One region of the Streptomyces sp. NPDC005706 genome, then DNA from elsewhere that is predicted to be linked to it. Evidence: riboswitches for the same ligand, from Rfam matches in the RefSeq annotation. Region 1 holds a riboswitch; the other holds the start of a gene.
What was found. Region 1 has a riboswitch for cyclic di-AMP ahead of ABZ478_RS21795 (transglycosylase family protein). Riboswitches for the same ligand answer to the same signal wherever they lie in the genome.
Positions count from the first base shown of each region.

Region 1 (4,381 bases):
GTATGCCTATACGTTCACCCATCAACGCGGCCCGAGCATTGGGCGCCGCGTCGGTCCCGCTGTCGCACGAAAGGCTTCCGCATGCTCTCCGGGAACGGTCGTCACCGTCGCCCCCGTCAGGCTCCGGCTCTTCTCGTCGCGGCCGGAGTGACCGGCTCCGCCATCGCCATCCCGCTCCTCGGTGCCGCGAGCGCCAACGCCGCCGACGGCACCACCTGGGACAAGGTCGCCGAGTGCGAGAGCGGCGGCTCGTGGAGCGCCGACACGGGCAACGGGTACTACGGCGGACTGCAGATCTCCCAGGACGACTGGAACGCCTACGGCGGCACCAAGTACGCCGCCACCGCCGACCTGGCGAGCCGTTCCCAGCAGATCGCCGTCGCCGAGAAGATCCTCGCCGACAAGGGCACCACGCCCTGGACCACCTGTGCCCTGCTCTCCGGCCTGACCTCCGACTCAGGGTCCCTGGACGTCGACACGGGCGTCGCAGGCTCCGGGAAGTCCGGCTCGGACCACGGCGGGTCCGGCGACTCCTCCGGCTCCACGGACTCGTCCGATTCCGCCGGTGATTCCGACTCGTCCGGTCTGCCGGATTCCTCCTCCTCGCCCGACTCCTCCGACTCCGGCTCCGAGTCCGACTCTTCCTCGGACTCGGTCGGCAAGTCGTCCCCGGACGCGGGCGAGAGTGCCGGCTCCAAGGGGTCGGACAAGGGCACGGACACTCCCAAGTCCGACAAATCCACCTCGCCGCGCGCCGGGGAGTCGCAGGGGAGCGAGTCCGCGACCCCGGACCCGGTCGTGGAGGACTCGGACAATTCATGGCAGACCGGCGGTTCTTGGAGCCTCGTCGACACCGGAGCGCTCAGCAGTGGCGGACGTCACCGCGGCGGCAGTGCGGACGAAAGCGTGACAAACGGTCAGGACGCCTCCTCGTCGGGGAAGCACGCCTCCCGCGGGACGGACACCTACACCGTGCATGAGGGCGACACCCTCGCCTCCATCGCCGACTCCCTTGACGTGGACGGCGGATGGCACGAGCTGTACGCCCGGAACAAGAAGGCCATCGGTACCGACCCGAACCACATCTCCGCCGGTCAGACCCTGGAAGTCGGTAGCGAAACGGGCCAAAAGCAGCGGTAGTTGACGACCGGATTGGGCGTCGATGTCCGTTTCGGTGAAAGTGTGGGATGAGTCTCAGAAGCCCTGATCGTCTTTGAAATTCCCTCGATCGCGTGTCTACGGTCGTGACCGCTCGTCACCACGAGCCCCGGCTGTCGCAACGCCGAATCCTGCCAGCGGCCGCCCGGGAACAGTCGTCGCGTAAAGCGCCGTAGGCAGGAGCGGGGGACCCAAGGTAAGTGCCGGAACCAGCGGTCACGCTGGAACCGGCTAGGGGTGGAGCCGCGGCCCGTGAAAGCGGGCCCGCGGCCGGGCAACTCAACCGGCCCGAACCCGACAGCTCACCTCGCAGGCGTCGGTGAGGGGATCCATCCATGCTGTTCTCCAGCAAGGGCAAGCACCGTCGTCCGTCCAAGGCCACCCGTGCCATCGCGCTCGCCGGTGTCACCGGCGCCGCCGTCGCCGCCCCGCTGATGGCGGCCGGCAACGCCTCCGCCGCCACCACCTCCGAGTGGGACGCGGTCGCCCAGTGCGAGTCCGGTGGCAACTGGTCCATCAACACCGGCAACGGCTACTACGGCGGTCTGCAGTTCTCCGCCTCCACCTGGGCCGCCTACGGCGGCACGCAGTACGCCGGCCAGGCCAACCAGGCCTCCAAGGCCCAGCAGATAGCCGTCGCCGAGAAGGTCCTCGCCGCCCAGGGCAAGGGCGCCTGGCCGGTGTGCGGCAAGGGCCTGTCGAGCACCCCCAACAGCGGCTCCGCCCCGAGCGGCTCCTCCAAGAGCACCTCCTCGGGCAGCACCGCCACCCGCTCCACCGACCAGCAGGCCGCCTCCCGTTCCAGCGAGCGTCCGGCCGCGAGCGCGAAGAAGACCGTCACCACCCCGACCGGCAAGAAGGTCAAGAAGGGCGACGGCGAGTACAAGGTGGTCAAGGGCGACACCCTCGGCACCATCGCCGAGAAGCACAAGGTCGACGGCGGCTGGCAGAAGCTCTTCAAGCTGAACAAGGACATCGTCGAGGACGCCGACCTCATCTACCCGGGCCAGCAGCTGCACCTGAAGTGACACCTGGCTCCGACCGGAACCACAGTGCCCTCACAAGGCCGTCCCCCAAGCTGAAGGCCGCGTGAGGGCCATTCCCCCCGTCCCCCACGGGCTCCCCGCCCCGGTGCGTGTTCCCCCATACGCACCGGGGCGGGGCTGTGTTTTTCCCGGCCCCTTTCCCCATTCGTTCGCGGAACCTCACCGAACCGCTTTGTTCCGGGCAGGAACAATGGGTACCGTCTCCCTGTCCACGGGACGGTCGGTCGGTGGCCGACGCCCCTTGGACGGTTAGGCTCTAGTCGCAAGGCAGAGCCGTAAGGCACCCCGCCCCGCACTTCCAGCGTCACATCCATGAAGGAGATGCTCGTGCCGTCCATCGACGTCGTCGTAGCCCGGGAAATCCTGGACTCCCGAGGCAACCCCACGGTCGAGGTCGAGGTCGGCCTCGACGACGGCAGCACGGGTCGTGCCGCCGTGCCGTCCGGTGCCTCCACCGGTGCCTTCGAGGCCATCGAGCTCCGTGACGGCGACCCCAACCGCTACCAGGGCAAGGGCGTCGAGAAGGCCGTCCTCGCCGTCATCGAGCAGATCGGCCCGGAGCTCGTCGGCTACGACGCCACCGAGCAGCGCCTGATCGACCAGGCCATGTTCGACCTGGACGCCACCGACAACAAGGGCTCGCTCGGCGCCAACGCCATCCTCGGCGTCTCCCTCGCCGTCGCGCACGCCGCCTCCGAGGCCAGCGACCTGCCGCTGTTCCGCTACCTGGGCGGCCCGAACGCGCACCTGCTGCCGGTGCCGATGATGAACATCCTGAACGGCGGCTCGCACGCCGACTCCAACGTGGACATCCAGGAGTTCATGATCGCTCCGATCGGCGCGGAGTCCTTCTCCGAGGCCCTGCGCTGGGGCACCGAGGTCTACCACACGCTGAAGAAGGTCCTGAAGAGCAAGGGCCTGTCCACCGGCCTCGGCGACGAGGGCGGCTTCGCCCCGAACCTCGGCTCCAACCGTGAGGCCCTCGACCTCATCCTCGAGGCCGTCAAGGAAGCCGGCTACGCGCCCGGCGAGCAGATCGCCCTCGCGCTCGACGTCGCCGCCTCCGAGTTCTACAAGGACGGCAAGTACCTCTTCGAGGGCAAGGAGCGCTCCGCCGCCGAGATGACGGAGTACTACGAGGAGCTCGTCGCGGCCTACCCGCTCGTCTCCATCGAGGACCCGCTGTTCGAGGACGACTGGGCCGGCTGGAAGATCATCACCGACAAGCTCGGCGACAAGGTCCAGCTCGTCGGTGACGACCTGTTCGTCACCAACCCCGAGCGCCTCGCCCGCGGCATCGACGAGGGTGCCGCCAACGCCCTGCTGGTCAAGGTGAACCAGATCGGCTCGCTCACCGAGACCCTGGACGCCGTCGAGCTGGCCCAGCGCAGCGGCTTCAAGTGCATGATGTCCCACCGCTCCGGTGAGACCGAGGACGTCACCATCGCCGACCTGGCCGTCGCCACCAACTGCGGCCAGATCAAGACCGGCGCCCCGGCCCGCTCCGAGCGCGTCGCCAAGTACAACCAGCTGCTGCGCATCGAGGAGATCCTCGACGACGCCGCGGTGTACGCCGGCCGCAGCGCCTTCCCGCGCTTCCGCGGCCACACCGAGGTCTCCAAGGGCTGACCTCCGCCGGGCCGATCCGAACGGGACGACCCGGATATCAGCCAGTCGTACGTACGTCCCCGTACCCGGTCCCGTACCGTGTGCGGGGACGTACGCACGTGGAAGGGGAGGCGGAGAGCCAGATGGCCGTCAAGGACCGGGACCGTTTCTCCACCGCCACCAGGCTGCGCGCGCTCGGCGAGCAGACCGCGGCCAGGGTCTACCGCTCCCAGACCAAACGGCAGGCCCGCCGCTCCCGGCTCACCGGCCGCGCGGCCCTGCTGGCACTGGTGCTGTGCTCGCTGATCGTCGCCCTCGCCTACCCGATGCGGCAGTACGTCTCCCAGCGTGCCGAGATCTCCGACCTCCAGCGGGAGCGGGGGCAGGCCCGGCAGCGCGTCGAGCAGCTGCGTGACCTCAAGGCGCGCTGGCAGGACGACGCCTACGCCGAGCAGCAGATCCGGCGCCGGCTGCACTATGTGATGCCCGGCGAGACCGGCTACGTCGTCGTCGACCCGGGTGAGGCCAAGCAGTCCCGCGCGGACCTCGGGGCCGCCCGCCGGCCCTGG
Region 1 is NZ_JBEXYS010000013.1:111,341-115,721, forward strand. It holds gene ABZ478_RS21790 (transglycosylase family protein) at 82-1,140, shown strand; cyclic di-AMP (ydaO/yuaA leader) riboswitch at 1,317-1,489, shown strand; gene ABZ478_RS21795 (transglycosylase family protein) at 1,494-2,186, shown strand; gene eno (phosphopyruvate hydratase) at 2,526-3,833, shown strand; gene ABZ478_RS21805 (septum formation initiator family protein) at 3,956-4,381, shown strand, end outside.

Region 2 (4,381 bases), on a different contig from region 1:
GCGCGCAGGAGTGGGTGAACGACGCCTTGGCCAGGGAACTGGGCCTGTAGCGCGCGGAGTCGACCGGCCGGAGCGCACCGGCATGGAACACGGGCCGGGTCCGGTGGGCGCGCGGGCGTGCCCCGCACCGCCGGGATCGCGGTACGGGGCACGGTCACGCCGCGCGCGGGGTCAGGCGACCGACGCGATGCGCAGCTTGATGTCGTCCGGCGAGAGCGCGCCCTTCGCCGTGACGTGGTCCCCGGAGGACTCGCCTCGCAGCCGGCGGCCGATCCACGGGACGAGGTACTCGCGGGCCCAGTGGACGTCGTCCCGGCGGATCTCCAGGGTGCCCCGGGGCGGCAGCGGCGGCCAGGCCTGCTCCGGGTCGGCCGGGATCTCCAGGCCGAGGGCCTGACCGGCGCGCAGCGCCACGCGCGTGTGCCCCTCGGGCGAGAGGTGCAGCCGGTCGTTGTCCCAGGCCCTGCGGTCCTGGACGGACCTCAGGGACCAAAGGTCGAGCACGGGGCAGCCGTACCGGTCGGCGATGGCGCGGACGTGCCCGTTGTAGGTGGCGATCTTGCCGCGCAGATGCTTGAGCACCGGCACGCCCCGGGTGTCGAAGCCGGTCGTCACCATCACCGTGCCCGCGGCCGCCGCGAGGGGGGCGAGGGCCCGCTCGAAGCGCTCGGCCACCTCGTCGGGGTCGGTGCCCGGCCGGATGATGTCGTTGCCGCCCGCACAGAAGGAGACGAGGTCCGGGGCCAGTTCGACGGCCCTGGGAAGCTGGTGCTCGACGATCTGGTCGAGCAGCTTCCCGCGGACCGCGAGGTTGGTGTACTTGAAGTCGCCCTCGGGCCGCCGGTCGGCGAGCAGGACCGCGAACCGGTCGGCCCAGCCGACGAACGCCCCGTCGGGCCCGGGGTCGCCGACGCCCTCGGTGAAGCTGTCCCCCACCGCCACGTACGACCCGATCACTGATGTGTTGTCACTCTTCGAATCGTCTGCCACGTCGGACCATGATTCACCTTTGGATGTGACTTACGCGACCGTAGGCAGGGGTTGACTAGCGGTGAGATGAGACACCCTTAAAGAAATTGCCAACCCAGGAATACGGCCGGTACGGGGACCGTCCGGACACACCGAAGGCCGGACCCGGGGATCGGGGGTCCGGCCTTCGGAGGCGTGTCAGGCAGGTGGTCGTGAGGAGCGCGTCCCTCGGCGCCGGTGGCTCAGAGGGCGACGCCGTGCGAGCGGAGGTAGGCGACCGGGTCCACGTCCGAGCCGTAGTTCGGCGTGGTGCGGATCTCGAAGTGCAGGTGCGGGCCGGTCACGTTGCCGGTGGCGCCGGACAGGCCGACCTGCTGCCCCGGGGTCACCGTCTGACCGGCCGACACCGAGAGCTGCGAGAGGTGGGCGTACTGGGCGTAGTAGCCGTCGTTCAGCTTGATGACGACCTGGTTGCCGTACGCGCCGCCCCAGCCGGCGGAGACGACGGTGCCGGCGCCGACGGCCTTGAGGGAGGTGCCGGTGGGGACGACGAAGTCGACGCCCGTGTGGTAGCCGCTGGACCACATGCTGCCCGCCACGTGGTACGCGGTGCCGACGGTGGGCGCGGCGACCGGGAGGTTGTAGCCGGTGGCGGGGGCCGCCTGGGTGGCCTGGGCCACCGGAGACGCCGGGGCGACCTTGGTGGCCTGGGCCACCGGAGACGCCGGGGCGACCTTGGTGGCCTGGGCCACCGGAGACGCTTGGACGGCGGGGGTCGCGGGGGTGTACCGGGCGGCCTTCGCCGGGGCCTCCGCGCGGGCCTTCGAAGGCTGCGCGGGGGCGGGGGACTCGGCGCGGGTCGGGGCGGCGGCCTTCTTGCCGAGCGACAGCCTCAGACCCGGGTGGATCAGGGCCGGATTCTCGCCGACGGTCTGCCGGTTGTCCGCGTAGAGCCGGTGCCAGCCCCCGCTCACGTGCTGCTCGCCGGCGATCTTCGCGAGGCAGTCGCCGGACTTCACCGTGTAGGTGCGAACGCCGGAGGCCTGCTGCGCGGCGGTCTTCCCGGCCGCCGTCTTCGCCACGGACTGCACGGTCTTTCCGGAGACGGGCTGCGCGGTGACGGCGTGCGCTCCGGTGGCACCCAGCAGGGGCAGGGCCAGTGCGGCACCGCCGGTTCCGGCGACGGCGACGGAACGGGTGAAACGCTGAGTCTTGGGACGGCGGTGCTTACCCTTCGCGGGCATGACGCATTCCTCTCCGGCGCCTGCGGGGTGAGCTGTCGGGTTCGGGCTGGAGCTGCCCGGCCGCGCGGTGCGCGGCTGCACCCCGAGCCTGTCGCGGAGACCGGGACAGGCAGTCGTACCTGTTGGGTCCCCCGCTCCTGCCGCGCACGGGTCATGTGTGTGGGACTCCGGGCGGCGGCAGGATTCGGCGTTCCGTCCGGATTGATGGCGAACGTAAGCGAGCCCGACGCGCGGAAACAAGCGACCGATTCCCGGCGTTCACGTGCCAGAAGATCCAAATGGGATATTCGTGGTCACGGTGCGTGAATTCGCACCCGCGCGGTCGGGTCAAGTTGCCGTATCCGCTTGGGGATTAGGTGGACATGACGAACAGCGGACGGTCACGGCTATGACGCTCCTCACGCGCCACTCCCCCAGGCGCCCCCATTCCACACCGAGTTGTAACGAAGGGGTCAGTCAGGACATAAGGGTCAGATACGGCGCAGGCGGAAAACTGCCGCGTCCAGATCGCCGTGCAGCCCGGTCGGCAGTCCGTGGTGCAGCAGAACGGCACCTCGGTGAACTTCGCCCGTTTCGCGGCATTCGTACGATGCCGTCGCGTCGAGTCCGCGCAGCCGTACGCGCGGTACCGGCTCTCCGTAGCTCTGCGTCTGGAGGCAGGCCAGGACCACCGCCTCGTCCCCCAGCACGTACTGGACGGCGCTCAGGCCGCCCGTCGGAGGCCGCAGCCGGTACAGGTCGCCCTGCTGGACGAGCGGCCGGATCTCCTTGTGGAGGGCCACCCACTCCCCGGCTTCGGCCAGTTCCTCGTCGGTCCACTCGGTGAGGTCGCCGCCGATACCGAGCACACCCGCCATGGAGCTGACGAACCGGAAGCGCAGGGAGCTGGTCCTGCCGTTGAGCTGCGTGTTCGGGCTGTCGGTGACCCAGGCCGCCATCACGCGCGCGGGGTGGATCTGGCTGAAGCCGTGCTGGATGGCGAGCCGGTCGAGCGGGTCGGTGTTGTCGGAGGTCCACACCTGGTCGGTGCGGCTCAGCACGCCGAGGTCGATCCGGCCGCCGCCACCCGAGCACGACTCGAAGGCGACCCGGGGGTGGGCGGCGCGCAGCCGGTCCAGCAGGGCGTACAGCGCGCGGACGTGGTCGACCCACAGGCGCTGCGGGTACGGCTCCCCCGGCCAGCCGGCGTCGGTGAAGCAGCGGTTGAAGTCCCACTTCACATAGTCGATGGGGGCGCCGGACAGCAGGGTGTCCAGCCGCTCCCACAGGTACTCCTGGACGTCCTCCCGGGCGAGGTTGAGGACGAGCTGGTTGCGCAGTTCCGTCCGTCTGCGGCCCGGCTGGTACTGCACCCAGTCGGGGTGGGCCCGGTACAGCTCGCTGTCCGGGTTGACCATCTCGGGCTCGACCCAGATGCCGAACCGCATGCCGAGGCCGTGCACCTGCTCCGCCAGGGGCTTGAGGCCGTGCGGGAACCGGTCGGGATTGGGGGTCCAGTCGCCGAGCCCGGCCCGGTCGCTGGTGCGGGCCCCGAACCAGCCGTCGTCGACGACGAACAGCTCGACGCCGATGCCGGCCGCGCGCCGGGCGAGCGCCGCCTGCTGCTCTTCGGAGATGTCGAAGAACGTCGCCTCCCAGGAGTTGAACAGCACCGGCCGGTCCCGCTCGGCGTCCGGGATCACATGCGCGCGCTGGTAGGCGTGCCAGGTCCGGCTGGCCCCGCCGAAGCCGCCGTCGCTCCACAGACCCGCGAAGACGGGGGTGGTGTACGACTCCCCCGGCGCCAGGAGCAGCAGGCCCGAGTCGTCGTGGCCGGCCCCGCCGGTGATCTGCACGCGCGCGTCCGGGAGTTGGGCGACGGCGATCCGCCAGGAGCCGGACCAGCCGAGCGCGCAGCCCCAGACCTCGCCGCGTTCCTCGGTGGCGTCGGTGTCGAGGGCGACCCAGGGCAGGTGCTGGTGGCCGGTGTGGCCGCGGCGGCTGCCGATGACCTTCTCGCCGTGGGTGAGCGGCGCGCGGGTGAGCAGGGACTCGGCGGCCCAGCGGCCGTGCAGCTGCGACAGTCGCCAGCCGTCGCGTTCGGGCAGGGTCCAGGTGGCGGCGTCGGCGCGCAGCAGCTCCACGCGCGTGTGCCCGCCGTTGTTCAGGGTGACCCGGCGCTCCACGAC
Region 2 is NZ_JBEXYS010000023.1:111,278-115,658, forward strand. It holds gene ABZ478_RS28780 (TetR/AcrR family transcriptional regulator) at 1-50, shown strand, start outside; gene ABZ478_RS28785 (SGNH/GDSL hydrolase family protein) at 172-957, opposite strand; gene ABZ478_RS28790 (peptidoglycan DD-metalloendopeptidase family protein) at 1,212-2,213, opposite strand; cyclic di-AMP (ydaO/yuaA leader) riboswitch at 2,218-2,413, opposite strand; gene ABZ478_RS28795 (alpha-galactosidase) at 2,684-4,381, opposite strand, start outside.
Region 2: another riboswitch for cyclic di-AMP. It lies ahead of ABZ478_RS28790 (peptidoglycan DD-metalloendopeptidase family protein); the one in region 1 lies ahead of ABZ478_RS21795 (transglycosylase family protein).